DNA from 4 places in the Streptomyces zaehneri genome. Region 2 is predicted to be linked to each of the others. Evidence: riboswitches for the same ligand, from Rfam matches in the RefSeq annotation. Region 2 holds a riboswitch; each other region holds the start of a gene.

Region 1 (3,802 bases), on a different contig from region 2:
CGTACACCGAACTCCTCGTCCGCACCTGCCACAAGCGCGGCGCGCACGCCATCGGCGGCATGGCGGCCTTCATCCCGTCCCGCCGCGACGAGGAGGTCAACAAGGTCGCCTTCGAGAAGGTCAAGGCGGACAAGGACCGCGAGGCGAACGACGGTTTCGACGGGTCGTGGGTGGCCCACCCGGACCTGGTGCCGATCGCCATGGCCTCCTTCGACGCGGTGCTCGGCGACCGGCCGAACCAGAAGGACCGGCTGCGCGAGGACGTCGACGTCAAGGCGGGCGACCTGATCGCCGTCGACTCGCTGGAGGCCCGGCCGACCTACCCGGGCCTGGTCAACGCCGTTCAGGTCGGCATCCGTTACATCGAGGCCTGGCTGCGCGGCCTGGGCGCGGTCGCCATCTTCAACCTGATGGAGGACGCGGCCACCGCCGAGATCTCCCGCTCGCAGATCTGGCAGTGGATCAACGCGGGAGTGGAGTTCGAGCGCGACGGGAGCACGGTGAAGGCCACGCCCGAGCTGGCCCGCGAGGTCGCCGCCGCGGAACTGGCCGCGATCCGCGCGGAGATCGGCGAGGAGGCCTTCGCGGCCGGCCACTGGCAGCAGGCGCACGACCTGCTGCTGACCGTCGCCCTCGACGACGACTACGCGGACTTCCTCACCCTGCCGGCGTACGAGCAGCTCAAGGGCTGAGCACCGGCACCGGCCGGAAGGCTCACCTGTCCGAGTGGCCCAGGGACCGTCCCGGGGCCACTCGGTCACGTACGAGCTTCTTCACCGCGGTCGGCTCCGGGAAGCCCTGTTCGCGGCGGTCCCAGATCACCTCGTCGTCCACCCGGACGACGAAGACGCCGCCCCTGCCGGGCTTCAGGGCGAGCTCCGTCAGCTCGGCCTCGAAGGTCGTGAGCAGCTCCTGCGCCAGCCAGGCCGCGCGCGGCAGCCAGCGGCACTGGGTGCAGTACTCGATCTCGACCCGCCCGCCCACGTCGCTCGGTTCGCTCATCCGAGGTGCACCGACCAATCCTGTTCCGCGGCCGGCTTGCCGTGCAGGTCGGGGACCCGCTTGAGCCAGTCGGGCCGTCCTTGCCGTGTCCGCGCCGCACGCCGTGCCTCGTCGGCGGCGAGCTCCTGCGGGCCGGGGAAGTCGGTGGGCAGCCAGGCCGCCGAGGCCCGCACGCGCGCGTGGAGGTAGCGCACGTACGCCTCCCGGACCGCGTCCGGGGTCGCGAACCCCGCTTCGCCGGTCAGCCAGGCGTCCGGTACCTCCGCCACGATCGTGCGCAGCAGCTCCTCGGTCACCCTGGGCGCCAGTTCGGCGTCGGCGGCCCGGGTGTCCGGGGCGCAGCGGCCGAGGGCGTGGTGGCGGAAGTCGTAGCGCTTCTCGGGGTCGGCGCCGTCCCAGCGGTGGTGGAAGACGAGGGCGGCACCGTGGTCGATGAGCCACAGCCGGGGCGCGGCGATGCCGAGGGTCGGCCAGACCATCAGGTTGGAGCTGTGGACCGTCCGGTCGACGTTGACGGTCAGGGCGTCCAGCCAGACGATCCTCCCGGCCTCCAGCGGCTCCACCGGGAAGGCCTCGGCGACCTCCGGCGTGAAGTCCTCCGCACCCGGCAGGAAGTCCATCCCGAGGTTGAGCCCCGCGCTCGCGGCGTGCAGCTCCCGCACCTCCTGGTGCGGTTCCCGCTCCGCGATCGCCGGGTCGAACCGGACCAGGACCAGTTCGGGAAAGCGCAGCCCGAGGGCGCGGGCCAGCTCGCCCACGATCACCTCGGCGACGAGCGCCTTGCGGCCCTGCGCCGAGCCCGTGAACTTCACGACGTAGGTGCCCAGGTCGTCGGCCTCGACGACGGCGGGCACGGAGCCGCCCGCCCGCAGCGGAGCGAGGTAGCGGGTCGCCGTGACCTCGGTCAGCATGGCTCTCTCCCTCTGGCCTGAAGGAGCATAGTAACCAGGCCCGACAGCCGGCGAGAGGGCCCGAGCCGGCGCGCGGAAGGGCCCGCGGGCGGCCTCCGCGGCTGTGGTAGCTTGCCCAGGCCAGTCGAACCCATGTGCGCACGTGAGTGTGTACGGGTCAGGGAATCCGGTGCGAATCCGGAGCTGACGCGCAGCGGTGAGGGCGACGGGCGGGGCAACGGCCACTGGACGGCGTACGCGGTCCGGGAAGGCGCCTCGTCCGGGTGACCCCGAGTCCGAAGACCTGCTGGCCGCCCCCGCCGCCCGCATACGGCCGGGGGAGCACCGTACGACCGGGCTTCGCGCTTGAGCCCTCGACGCCGAAGGAAACCCTGTGCCGCTCGCACGTCCCCTCCGTTCTGCCCGGCCCGCCGTTCTGTTCCTGGCCGGTGCCCTGCTGCTGGCCGGCTGCGGCTCCTCGGGCCCGGCGGGCTCCTCCGGCTCGGCGGGCTCCGGCTCGGCGGGCAGGAGCGGGGCCGCCGACCGTCCGGTCCGGCTCGACAACTGCGGGCGGCGGGTCGTTGTCGACAGCCCTCCGCGGCGGGCCGTCTCGCTCAACCAGGGCACGACCGAGATCATGCTCTCCCTCGGGCTGGCCGACCGCATGGCGGGGACCGCCACCTGGACCGACCCGGTGGCAAAGGGCCTGGAGAAGGCGAACGCGAAGGTGAAGCGCCTCGCCGACAACGCCCCCTCCTTCGAGACGGTGCTGGACACCGAACCCGACTTCGTCGCCGCCTCCTTCGCCTCCACCCTCGGCAAGGGCGGGGTCGCCCCGCGCGAGCAGTTCGAGAAGCTCGGCGTGCCCACGTACCTCTCCCCCTCCGACTGTGTCGGCAAGGACAACAGCGGTGACGGCGACGGCGTCCGCACCGAGCCGCTGACCATGGACGCGGTCTACGGCGAAGTCCGCGACCTGGCCGCGGTCTTCGGCGTCCGGGAGCGCGGCGAGAAGCTCGTCGCCGAACTGAGGAACCGCGTGACCAGGGCCACCGCCGGCCTGGACGCCCGGGGCGTGACCCTCATGTACTGGTTCGCCAACTCCCAGTCCCCGTACCTCGCGGGCTGCTGCGGCGCGCCGGGCGTCGTCACGAACGAGCTCGGCGCGAAGAACGCCTTCGACGACACCGATCAGGAGTGGCCCCAGGTCAACTGGGAGACGGTCGCCGACCGCGACCCGGACCTCCTCGTCATCGGCGACCTGACCCGCAGGCAGCAGACGGCCGAGACCGCCGCCAAGAAGATCGAGTTCCTGGAGTCGAACCCGGTCACCAGGAACATGACCGCGGTGAAGGAGAAGCGGTACGTGCTGCTGTCCGGACAGGCCATGAACCCGACCGTCAGGACCGTCGAGGGCATCGAGAAGCTGGCGGCGGCGCTGCGCGGCCACGGCCTCGCGGGATGACCGGCGCTCCGTCGGCGTCCACGGCGGCTGCCGGGGCGCCGGCGTCCCGGGCGGCGGCAGTGGGCCGGCTGCGCCGGGCGCTGCTGTGGGCGTCCGGTCTCGCGCTGCTGTGCGCCTCGGTCGCCGTGGCCATCACCATCGGCCCGGCGGACATCGCCGTCGGTGACGTGTGGTCCGCGGTCGCGGCCCATCTCGGCTGGGGACAGGCGCAGTTCACTCCGCTGCGGGACGGCATCGTGTGGAACCTGCGGCTGCCGCGCACCCTGCTCGCCGCGGTGTGCGGCGCCGGCCTCGCGGTGTGCGGGGCGGTGATGCAGTCCCTGCTGCGCAATCCGCTCGCCGACCCCTTCGTCCTCGGCGTCTCCTCCGGCGCCTCGACCGGCGCGGTGCTGGTCGTCGTCCTCGGCGCGGGCGGCGGTCTCCTGTCGGTCTCCGCAGGCGCGTT
Region 2 (3,802 bases):
CACCTGGGTCACCTGGTTCCTGCTCGGCGGCGACCTGTACACCGCCTACACCTTCGTCGCGGTACCCGCGGCGATCTACGCGGCGGGCGCGGCCGGCTTCTTCGCGGTGCCGTACACGATCCTCGTCTACCCGCTGATCTTCACCTTCCTGCCCCGCCTGTGGTCGGTGTCCCACAAGCACGGCTATGTGACGACCTCGGACTTCGTGCGCGGCCGGTTCGGTTCGAAGGGCCTGTCGCTGGCGGTCGCCGTCACCGGCATCCTGGCGACGATGCCGTACATCGCGCTCCAACTGGTCGGCATCCAGGCCGTGCTCGACGTGATGGGCGTCGGCGGCGGCGAGGACACCAACTGGTTCATGAAGGACCTGCCGCTGCTGATCGCGTTCGGCGTGCTGGCGGCCTACACGTACTCCTCGGGTCTGCGGGCCCCCGCACTGATCGCGTTCGTGAAGGACACGCTGATCTACATCGTCATCGCGGTGGCGATCATCTACATCCCGATCAAGCTGGGCGGCTTCGACGACATCTTCGCCAAGGCCGGCGAGGCGTTCAGCCAGACCAACCCGGCGACGGGCAAGCCGCGCGGCGCGCTGGCGCCGGCGGAACCCGGCCAGTGGACGTACGCCACGCTGGCGTTGGGCTCGGCGCTCGCCCTGTTCATGTACCCGCACTCGATCACGGCGACGCTGTCGTCGCGCAGCCGTGAGGTGATCCGCCGCAACACCACGATCCTGCCGCTGTACTCCCTGATGCTGGGTCTGCTGGCGCTGCTCGGCTTCATGGCGATCGCGGCCGGAGTCAAGGTCACCAACGGGCAGCTGGCGATCCCGCAGCTGTTCGAGGACATGTTCCCGTCCTGGTTCGCGGGGGTGGCGTTCGCGGCGATCGGCATCGGCGCGCTCGTGCCCGCGGCCATCATGTCGATCGCGGCCGCGAACCTCTTCACCCGCAACATCTACAAGGACTTCATCAGGCCGGACGCGACACCCGCCCAGGAGACGAAGGTCTCCAAGCTGGTCTCGCTCCTGGTGAAGGTGGGCGCCCTGGTCTTCGTCCTCACCATGGACAAGACGGTCGCCATCAACTTCCAGCTGCTGGGCGGCATCTGGATCCTCCAGACGTTCCCGGCCCTGGTCGGCGGCCTCTTCACCCGCTGGTTCCACCGCTGGGCCCTGCTCGCCGGCTGGGCGGTCGGCATGGTCTACGGCACCTTCGCCGCGTACGGTGTCGCGTCCCCGACCCAGAAGCACTTCGGCGGCTCGTCGAAGGAGATCCCGGGCATCGGCGAGATCGGCTACATCGGTCTCACGGCGTTCGTGATCAACGTCGTCGTCACGGTGGTGCTGACCTTCGTCCTGAAGGCGGCCAAGGCTCCCGACGGCGTCGACGAGACGAAGCCGCAGGACTACACGGCGGACGCGGGCGACCCCGGCGTGGTGGTGGAGCTGCCCCCGGCGACGGCGGGCGCGGGCCACTAGGACGCGTCCGACGATTCCCGCCGGGTGCGCGACGGGAATCGTCGGACACGCCATGGACCGGTCACCGGGGACGGCACCCGGGCACGGTGTTCGGCACGGCACACGGCGGGCCGTCGGAGCGATCCGGCGGCCCGCCGTCGTGCGCCCGGGGCGACATCGCCCGGCATGTACGACATCACTCCCCTCGCCCACCAGTTGACGCTCTGAAGCCACCCCGACACAACATCTGGGGGTGGCGTGACAGGTGAGCACAAGATGTATGCTCATGCTCGCTGTCGCCGCAGGGGAATCCGGTGCGAATCCGGAACTGTCCCGCAACGGTGTACATGCGTGCACGCATACCCGTATGCGCACGCCTGTTCAGTCCGAGGTCCTGCCGAACAGCGTGCCCGGCCGTCCGGTCCGGGTGCCCTGACGTCCGGGTCTCGTGGAGTGGGCCGGTGGACGCGACGCCCCGCGCTCGCGAGCTGCCCCCTGCCCTCCGCAAGGCCCATCGCCGAGCGAGGGAGAGCCCCACGTGACCATCGCGCCAGCCGGCCCGGTTTCCGTCACCGAGCTGGAGACCGACGGTCCCGGTACCGCGTTGCTGCGGACCCTGACCGAGCTGACCGCCGACCTGCCCGACGCCGACCCCGGCCGGGTCGCCGCCGCCGCTCTGCGCGGCCGGTCCGCGCGGGCTGCCTCCGAGATCACCGCGGAGCTGCGCGAGCTGGCCACGGAGGGCGCCGCGGGCCTGATCTCCGAGGACCCCGCCTACTCGAAGCTGGCCGCCCGGCTGCTGACGATCAGCATCGCCGCGGAGGCCGCCTCCCAGGGCGTCACCTCGTTCACCGGATCGGTCGCCGTCGGCCACCGCGAGGGTCTGATCGCCGACCGCACCGCCGAGTTCGTGCGCGTCCACGCGGTCCGCCTCGACGCCCTGATCGACCAGCAGGGCGACGACCGCTTCGGCTACTTCGGGCTCCGTACCCTGCACAGCCGCTACCTCCTGCGGCACCCGATCACCCGTAAGGTCGTCGAGACGCCGCAGCACTTCCTGCTGCGCGTCGCCTGCGGCCTCGCCGAGGACGACACGCCCCGTTCCCTGGACGAGGTCGCCGCGCTCTACCGGCTGATGAGCCGTCTGGACTACCTGCCGTCCTCCCCCACGCTCTTCAACTCCGGTACCCGGCACCCCCAGATGTCGTCCTGCTATCTCCTCGACTCGCCGCTGGACGAGCTGGACTCCATCTACGACCGCTACCACCAGGTGGCCAGGCTGTCGAAGCACGCGGGCGGCATCGGCCTTTCGTACTCCCGTATCCGCAGCCGCGGTTCGCTGATCCGTGGCACCAACGGGCACTCGAACGGCATCGTGCCGTTCCTGAAGACGCTCGACGCCTCGGTCGCCGCGGTGAACCAGGGCGGACGGCGCAAGGGCGCGGCGGCGGTCTACCTGGAGACCTGGCACTCCGACATCGAGGAGTTCCTGGAGCTGCGGGACAACACCGGTGAGGACGCCCGCCGGACGCACAACCTGAACCTCGCGCACTGGATCCCGGACGAGTTCATGCGCCGGGTCAACGCCGACGCACCCTGGTCGCTGTTCTCCCCCGCCGACGTGCCCGAGCTCGTCGACCTGTGGGGCGAGGAGTTCGACGCGGCCTACCGCGGGGCCGAGGAGGCGGGCCTCGCGAAGAGGACCATCCCGGCCCGTGATCTCTACGGCCGCATGATGCGCACCCTCGCGCAGACCGGCAACGGCTGGATGACCTTCAAGGACGCGGCCAACCGCACCGCCAACCAGACGGCCGAACCGGGCCACGTCGTGCACTCCTCCAACCTCTGCACGGAGATCCTGGAGGTCACGGACGACGGCGAGACGGCGGTCTGCAACCTCGGTTCGGTGAACCTCGGCGCGTTCGTCGACGCGGCGGCCGGCACGATCGACTGGGAGCGGCTGGACGAGACCGTCCGCACGGCCGTCACCTTCCTCGACCGGGTCGTCGACATCAACTTCTACCCGACCGAGCAGGCGGGCCGCTCCAACGCCCGCTGGCGCCCGGTCGGCCTGGGCGCGATGGGCCTCCAGGACGTCTTCTTCAAGCTGCGGCTGCCCTTCGACTCGCCCGAGGCGAAGGCGCTGTCCACCCGGATCGCCGAGCGCGTCATGCTCGCCGCCTACGAGGCCTCCGCCGAGCTGGCCGAGCGCAACGGCCCGCTGCCGGCCTGGGAGAAGACCCGTACGGCCAGGGGCGTGCTGCACCCGGACCACTACGGCGTCGAGTTCGGCTGGCCCGAGCGCTGGGCGGCCCTGCGCGAGCGGATCGCGCGGACCGGCAT
Region 3 (3,802 bases), on a different contig from region 2:
CTCCCCGGGGATCCGGTCGGTGCCCGCGAGCGGGATGCGGGTCATGACAGCAGACTCGATCGTACGGGCGACCAGGTCCTCGGGTTCCCGGTGGAGGGGGTGGGTCCGGGGTGGGCCTTGCCGAAAGCGGCGGCGGTCACGACGATCGCGCCACCGCGACCGGCAGGGCGTACCCGCAGATCAGCCGTCCCGCCGCGGCCTCGGACACCGCAAGGCTGCGGCTCACTTGCGCAAGCGGCCCCGCGATCGCGGACTCGGTCGGACCGATCCCGAATCCACCGAGAGCGAGCGCGACGAGCCCGGCGGGCATCCGCCGGGTACGAACGGCCGGTCGGATGTCCGTGTCGCCGTCTTCGCGGGGCGCTCCGGCCGCTGATCCGGCGTCGGCTCGCGCACACGAGAGGGCCCCGGGACGGGGCCCTCTCGTCGGATCGTCGTGCCGGTCGGGTCAGTGCGGGGCGGCCACCGGCGTGCCCGCGGTCACCGTGGCGGGCTTGGGGTGCAGCAGCCGTTCGGCCAGTTCACCGAAGACGAGGCCGAAGCCTGCCCAGAGCGTGACCTGCATGGCGAGGGCGGACAGGCGGAACCGCCACAGCAGGGCGGCCGGGAAGTCGCCCGGCACCTCGTTGACGGCGGGCAGGAACTCGTAGGCCAGCCCGATGACGAGCACGAAGCCGAGGACGGCCGCGACGGTGGCGTTCCAGGGGCCGAGCCTCGGTGCGAGCCGCTTGCCCAGGATCACCGCGGCGACCGCGAGCAGCACGCTGAGCACCATCATCAGGAAGTACAGCGTGGTGCGCTTGCCGATGGTGTCGCCGTCACCGACCGCGGGCGGATTGGCCGGGTACTTCAGGAACGGCACGACGTACACGGCGAGCAGGGCGGTCCCCGACAGCAGAAGGGCCGTGGCCCGCGGGGTGAACCGGCCGACGCGGCCGAGGGCGAAGCAGAAGGCGAGGGCGGCGATGCCGCCGAAGGCCACCCCGTAGATCAGCACGCCGGTGGCGAGGCCGGCGGTGGACTGGAGGCTGCGGGACACGAGTTCCACCTCGTGGTGCTCGTGGCCCGCGGCGTGGGACTCCTCGAAGCCGATCGCGCTGTCGACGTTCGGCTCGCCGAGGAAGTAGGCGACGATCAGGGCGAGCACGCCGGCGCCGAGGCCGGCGAGCATGCCCCGCACGAGGAGGTTTCTTACCGTTGCGGAGTTCATGGGTGTGCCGGGGTTCCCCTCGGGATCAGTGGCAGGGGAAACCGAGCAGGTGGCGGGCGTCGTGCACCCACTCGTGAACGTCCTCGCCGGAGACGACGGCTGTCGCGCCCTGCTCCGCGCCGACGAAGTACAGCAGGACCAGCATCAGGACGCCGAAGAAGACCGCCCACGGGGCGATGTCCTTCAGCGGCAACTTGGCGGGTACGACAGGCGTGGTGGTAGTCGGCTGGGCGACATGCTGCGCCATGGCAGAACCTCCTCTGGGAGTTCGCGTCCCATCTCGGTGGTGCACATGACGACGGCCACGGGTCTGACTCGCGGTGTGTGCCCCTTCGGGGTACACCGTCCACAGTGGCGCGACCGTGCCGGGTTCTCACCGGCTTCCGTCTCGCCGTCGTCGATATCAGAGCGACGGTATCGCGTGTCGGGCCCCCGGCCAATACCGCCCCACCTGGCGTGACCCCGCACTCCACGGCCAGGTGGCCCGGATCACCACGCCGGTTGCGCTCAGCGGAGCCCCTCCGCGGCGGTGTCGGGTCGGGCGAGCCCGAGTTCGCGCTCGCCGAGCGGGGTGAAGAAGCGCTCGACGTCGGCCCCGGTGACCTCGGCGAGGGTGGCCGGCGACCAACGCGGGTCCCGGTCCTTGTCGATGACCTGGGCGCGGATGCCCTCGACCAGGTCGGGCGTGGTCAGGGCGGCGCAGGAGACGCGGTACTCCTGTTCCAGCACCCGTTCCAGCGAGCCGAGCCGGCGGGCACGGCGCAGGGCGGCCAGGGTGACCTTGAGCGAGGTGGGCGACCTGGTCAGGAGGGTCTCCGCGGCCTCCTTCGCCGCCGGGTCGCCGTGGGCGAAGAGCCGTCGGACGATCTCCTCGACGGTGTCGGCCGCGTAACAGGTGTCGATCCACGCCCGCCGGCCGGCCAACTCGCCCGCCGGCAAGGGCTGTACGTGACGGTCCAGGGCATCCCGTACGGGTAGCACGGCGAGGTCGTCGGCCAGCCGCCGGAGGGAGGCGGACGGTACGCAGTGGTCGGCGAGCCCGCACGACACCGCGTCCCCGGCGCCGATCTGCGTGCCCGTCAGGGCGAGATGGGTGCCCAGTTCGCCCGGGGCGCGGGCGAGCAGGTGGGTGCCGCCGACGTCCGGCACGAAGCCGATGCCGGTCTCGGGCATCGCGATCCTCGACCGCTCGGTGACGACCCGGACGCTGCCGTGCGCGGAGACGCCGACCCCGCCTCCCATCACGATGCCGTCCATCAGGGCGACGTAGGGCTTGGGGTAGCGGGCGATGCGGGCGTTGAGGTGGTACTCGTCGCGCCAGAAGGCGGCCGAGGCGGTGCCGTCGCCGTCGCGGGCGTCGTCGTGGACGGCACGGATGTCGCCGCCCGCGCACAGGCCGCGCTCCCCCGCGCCGGAGATGACGACGGTCTCGACGGCCGGATCACGTTCCCATGCCGTCAGCGCGGCGTCGATGCGGCGCACCATCGCGTGGTTCAGGGCGTTGATGGCCCTCGGTCGGTTGAGCGTGATGTGGGCGGCTCGGCCGGTGGTGTGCAGCAGGACGGGCGCCTCGATGTCGCTCATCCGAGTGCCTCCGTCAGGCCGCGGGCCACGTTGACGCGCATGATCTCGTTGCTTCCTTCCAGGGTGCTGGACGCACAGGTCATGGACGATCTTCTCCATGCCGTGCTCGCCGAGGAAGCCCCTGCCCCCGTCCAGTGGGGAAGCCGGCCGGGCGGCGGGCATCCGGTGGCGGTGGCGCACCGGGCACGCGGACAGGGCTCGCCCCGACGCGGATGGAGAGCGAGCCCTGTCCACCGGATCCGATGGTCGGGTCCCGGAGGCCGGTGGGCCCATGAGTGCGCGGGGGCCGGCCGTGGTGACCGGCGCACACCCCGTACGAGTGGCGCACACCCCCGGCCGGACCGCCGGCCCGCGGGCCGGATCCGCACGCGTGACCTGTGTCGCGCCGGGGAAGGCGCATCCCGGCGGGGCGTCTGCGGGTGCCCGCGCCACCGACCCGCTTGATCGCGCACCCCCCGCGGCGGGCGATACTGGCCTTCGCACGCCGTCGCCACGTCGTCACCGCCCTCACGAATGGACTCACCCACATCTCCGCGACCGTTCCGCCCACGACGCCCTCCACGGTGTGGCAGACCCGTGGCCGTCACACCGGCCCCACCGCTCCGGACGTCCTGCGCAAGCACCTTCAGGCACTCAAGGACGCCGAGACCCTCCAGGACTTCATGGAGCTGCCGGACACCGACACCCCCGAGGGGGAGACGGCCTTCGAAGCCCGGTGGCTGGTCGCGGAGGAGGTGACCGTCCGTGCCCGGCTCAGGCTCGCCGAGTGGTCGGGCCAGGGCCAGGAATGGACGCTGACGGCGGAGGCGGAACGGCCGTGGGACCAGCGATGGCCCTCGCCCGCCGGGATGTTCTGGTCCTGGGAGGCGGCCACGCCATGGGGCAACGAGACCGTCACCGGTGAGCGGTTCCTGGCCGCGAACCCGCTCCCGGCGGACGACAAGGAGCTGCGGCGCGCGCTCCGGGGCGCCCTGCGGGACACCTGGGCCGTCCACCTCGTCGTGCACG
Region 4 (3,802 bases), on a different contig from region 2:
CGACGACGAGCACGGGCAGCCGCGCGCCCCGCGCGATCCCCATGTTCACGATGTCGGTCCGCCGCAGATTGATCTCGGCCGGACTGCCCGCCCCCTCACAGATCACCGCGTCATACGTGCCCCGCAACTCGGCGAGGCAGTCGAGGACGGTTCCGAGGAGTTTCTGCTGCCGCCCTCCGTGATACCCACGGGCGGTCATCTCGCCCACCGGCTTGCCGAGGAGCACGACCTGACTGCTCTGCTCGCCGCCCGGCTTGAGCAGCACGGGGTTCATCAGCGCGGTCGGCTCCACCCGGCAGGCCTGGGCCTGCATGGCCTGGGCCCGCCCGATCTCGGCGCCCTCCCTCGTCACGAACGAGTTGAGGGACATGTTCTGCGCCTTGAACGGTGCGACCTTCACCCCCTGCCGCACCAGCCACCGGCAGATCCCGGCCGTGACGACGCTCTTGCCGGCGTCGGAGGTGGTGCCGGCGACGAGGAGACCCCCGCTCATGTCGTACGCCCCTTCAGCTGGTTGATCCGGTTGCGCCCCTCGCCCGCGACGATGCTCGTGGCGACGGCGCGCGCGGCGACGGTGACGCCGAGCGCGAGGAGGCCGACGCGGCGGGAGAGCCGCGCGGCACGTTCGATGTCCCGGGCGACGACGGGCCGCCCGGCCGCGCCGTTCAGCACGGGCCGGTGCTCGACCCGCCCGGCGTACGACAGGGTCCCGCCCAGCCGCACCCCGAGGGCGCCCGCGAAGGACGCTTCCACCGGACCGGCGTTGGGGCTCGGATGCCGTCGGGCGTCGGCCCGCCAGGCCCGCACGGCGCCCCGCGGATCGTCCCCCGCGAGGGCGGCGAGCACGGCGGTCAGCCGGGCTCCCGGCCATCCGGCGACGTCGTCGAGACGGGCGGCGGCCCAGCCGTAGCGCAGATACCTCGGCGACCGGTGACCGACCATGGCGTCCAGGGTGTTGACGGCCCGGAACCCGACCAGGCCCGGCACCCCGCCCACGGCCCCCCACACCAGCGCCCCCACGACGGCGTCGGAGGTGTTCTCGGCGACGGACTCCACGACCGCGCGGGCGATCCCGTCGGCGTCCAGCGCCTGCGGATCCCGCCCGCACAGACGCGGCAGCCGCTCCCGGGCGGCCTCGACGTCCCCCGCCTCGAGCGCCCGGCCGATGGCCCGCGCCTCCCGGACCAGCGAACTGCCCCCGACCACGGCCCAGGTGGCGGCGGAGACGAGAGCGACGGTGGCGGCGGGGGAGGGGCGTACGGCCCGCTGAGCGACGGCTCCCAGGGCCACGGCCCCGCCGGCGCACACGACGGCGTGCAGGGCACCGCGTCCCCGGTGGTCCCGCCACAGCAGCCGTTCGACGGCGCCGGCGGCCCGCCCGAACGCGGCGACGGGATGCCCTCGGCGGGGATCTCCGAACAGCAGGTCGCCCAGAAGGCCGGTGGCGGCGCCGTACGCGTAGAGGCGATCGGCACGCATCGGCTCAGCCGGCCGTGGGGTCGGGCAGCGACCTGGTGCTGTACCTCAACGGCCGAGCGAGCATGGCGATATGTCCTCACTCAGGGTGTCCACGCCCTGGTTCGACGAGACCGGCGGCGAGAGTTCCTGGCTCCCGGGGGTTTCTACCCCGGTCACAGTGGCGGGACCGCGCCGGATTCACACCGGCTTCCTCTTCTGCTGCCGTACATGGCTCGGGCAGTCCACCACGGCCCGCAAGAGCCGTCAACTTGCCTTTGACCTGCGCGGCTCGAGTGTGCAGAACCCCACACAGGGCGCGTCGGCGGGGCCGCGAACGACAAGAGGTGCGGGACGGTGATCCGTCCCGCACCTCGAGGGTGTCCGGATGGCGCGTCAGGCGACGATCAGTGAGATCCCGTACGCCACCGCCGCCGCGCAGGCCGCGAAGCACGCGTACGCGCCGGTCACCGCGAGGGTGGCCGAGCCGCCCTGCGCCGACGCGCGTTCCTGCCGCGACAGGCCCATGACGCCGAGGGTGAACAGGGCGACGAGGCCCACGGTGACCACGAGGCTGACGCCGAAGACAGAGCCCAGGGCTGCCCAGTCGATCTTCATGCTGCTTCTCTTCCTTCGTGCCGGGTGCGCGGGCTCAGACGGCCGCGGCCGGGGGAGCGGCGGGGGTCGCGGGCTCTGCCGCCGGGCCGGGGATCGTGGCCGTCAGGTCCGCGAGGTCCTCGGCCAGGGTGCCCGGGGGCGGCGGGGTGACGGCGGCGATCGCCGTCGTGACGACGCCCGCCGGCTCGTCGTGCTCGTTGACGTTCGAGGCGTCGACGACCTCGCGCCGGGAGATCTTCCAGATGGCCGCGCTGGAGGCGATCAGGAAGACCGCGACGAGGGCCGTGCCCCAGTCGCCCAGGCCGGTGACGGACTCGGCGAGCGCGCCCACCAGGGCCGCGGCCGGGAGCGTCAGGCCCCACGCGACGAACATCCGGGTCGCCGTCGACCAGCGGACCACACCGCCCTTGCGGCCCAGCCCCGCGCCCATCACCGCACCGGAGACCGAGTGGGTGGTGGAGAGGGAGAAGCCGAGGTGCGAGGAGGCCAGGATGACCGTGGCCGCGCTGGTCTGGGCGGCGAAGCCCTGCTGCGGCTGGAGGTCGGTCAGCCCCTTGCCCATGGTGCGGATGATGCGCCAGCCGCCGAGGTAGGTGCCGAGCGCGATGGCCAGGCCGGCGGAGAGGATGACCCAGGTGGGCGGGTCGGAGTCGGGGGCCACGGCACCGCCGGCCACCAGGGCCAGGGTGATGATGCCCATCGTCTTCTGCGCGTCGTTGGTGCCGTGCGCGAGGGAGACCAGGCCGGCCGAGGCGATCTGGCCCGCGCGGTAGCCCTTGGCCGCCGCCTTGCCGTCGGCCTTCTTGCCCAGGGTGTAGGAGAGGCGGGTCGCGAGCATCGCCGCGACGCCCGCGACGATCGGTGCCGCGATCGCCGGGATCAGCACCTTGGTGACCAGGGCGTCACCGTGCACCGCGCCCATGCCGGCCGAGGCGATGGTGGCGCCGATCAGACCGCCCATCAGGGCGTGCGAGGAACTGGAGGGCAGGCCCACCAGCCAGGTCAGGAGGTTCCAGAGGATCGCGCCGACCAGGGCGGCGAAGATGACCTCGGGACGGATGCCGGTCTCGTCGACGAGACCCTTGGAGATCGTGTTGGCGACCTCCACCGAGAGGAAAGCTCCCACAAGGTTGAGCGCGGCGGACATGGCCACCGCAACCTTGGGCTTGAGGGCACCGGTCGAGATGGTGGTGGCCATCGCGTTGGCGGTGTCGTGGAAACCGTTCGTGAAATCGAACGCGAGTGCGGTGACGACCACAATCGCGAGGATCAGCGAGAAGTTTTCCATTTACCCAGGCAATCGTTCGAAGTCATTGGCGCGTTGACCGTAAGCAATCCGGGTGAACGGAAGATGAACTGGGAAGGGCATCCGGGTGTATGTGCAAGGGGGGTGCGGCGGTCCTCCGTCGCACCGCCGGGGCCGGGGTCAAGCGCCGTACGGTCGCCCGTCTTCGGCGAGCCCGCGCAACCGGCTCGCGGAGCCGCAGAAGAGATTTCGGTCACCCGGCGGCCGCCGCTGTCGGCGTACTGTCAGAAGTGCCGTGGGGAGGCCCCTGTCTGCTGTCCGGTCGGCGGTGTCCCGGCGTCGGACGCCCCGTGACGGGCGACCCACAGGGCGTGATCCACGGGACCGTCCGGGCCCCGGTCGGGACGTGGCACCGGCGCCCCTGCCGCAGGGTGGCGCCGGGCGTCGAGCGCGGACGGCGGGGTCCGGCCGTCGGCGCTCAGG

What was found. A riboswitch is a leader RNA that binds a small molecule or an ion and turns the genes downstream of it on or off. The one in region 2 is predicted to bind cobalamin.
Region 1: it holds a riboswitch for cobalamin, as region 2 does, so the genes downstream of both, QQM72_RS09715 (ABC transporter substrate-binding protein) here and QQM72_RS00375 (ribonucleoside-diphosphate reductase subunit alpha) in region 2, are expected to answer to the same signal.
Region 3: it holds a riboswitch for cobalamin, as region 2 does, so the genes downstream of both, QQM72_RS08225 (CbtB domain-containing protein) here and QQM72_RS00375 (ribonucleoside-diphosphate reductase subunit alpha) in region 2, are expected to answer to the same signal.
Region 4: it holds a riboswitch for cobalamin, as region 2 does, so the genes downstream of both, QQM72_RS21420 (cobalamin biosynthesis protein) here and QQM72_RS00375 (ribonucleoside-diphosphate reductase subunit alpha) in region 2, are expected to answer to the same signal.

The regions. Positions count from the first base shown of each region.
Region 1 is NZ_JASTTJ010000004.1:303,018-306,819, forward strand. Features, by position in the region: gene aceB (malate synthase A) at 1-692, shown strand, start outside; gene QQM72_RS09705 (SelT/SelW/SelH family protein) at 715-1,002, opposite strand; gene QQM72_RS09710 (HipA family kinase) at 999-1,913, opposite strand; cobalamin riboswitch at 2,018-2,218, shown strand; gene QQM72_RS09715 (ABC transporter substrate-binding protein) at 2,287-3,357, shown strand; gene QQM72_RS09720 (FecCD family ABC transporter permease) at 3,354-3,802, shown strand, end outside.
Region 2 is NZ_JASTTJ010000001.1:77,719-81,520, reverse strand. Features, by position in the region: gene mctP (monocarboxylate uptake permease MctP) at 1-1,480, shown strand, start outside; cobalamin riboswitch at 1,706-1,875, shown strand; gene QQM72_RS00375 (ribonucleoside-diphosphate reductase subunit alpha) at 1,998-3,802, shown strand, end outside.
Region 3 is NZ_JASTTJ010000003.1:563,598-567,399, reverse strand. Features, by position in the region: partial or broken gene QQM72_RS40845 (MFS transporter) at 129-310, opposite strand; gene QQM72_RS08230 (CbtA family protein) at 449-1,210, opposite strand; gene QQM72_RS08225 (CbtB domain-containing protein) at 1,236-1,457, opposite strand; cobalamin riboswitch at 1,495-1,638, opposite strand; gene QQM72_RS08220 (enoyl-CoA hydratase/isomerase family protein) at 1,718-2,794, opposite strand; gene QQM72_RS08215 (hypothetical protein) at 3,358-3,802, shown strand, end outside.
Region 4 is NZ_JASTTJ010000012.1:182,896-186,697, forward strand. Features, by position in the region: gene QQM72_RS21415 (cobyric acid synthase) at 1-493, opposite strand, end outside; gene QQM72_RS21420 (cobalamin biosynthesis protein) at 490-1,479, opposite strand; cobalamin riboswitch at 1,581-1,720, opposite strand; gene QQM72_RS21425 (hypothetical protein) at 1,852-2,073, opposite strand; gene QQM72_RS21430 (inorganic phosphate transporter) at 2,108-3,361, opposite strand.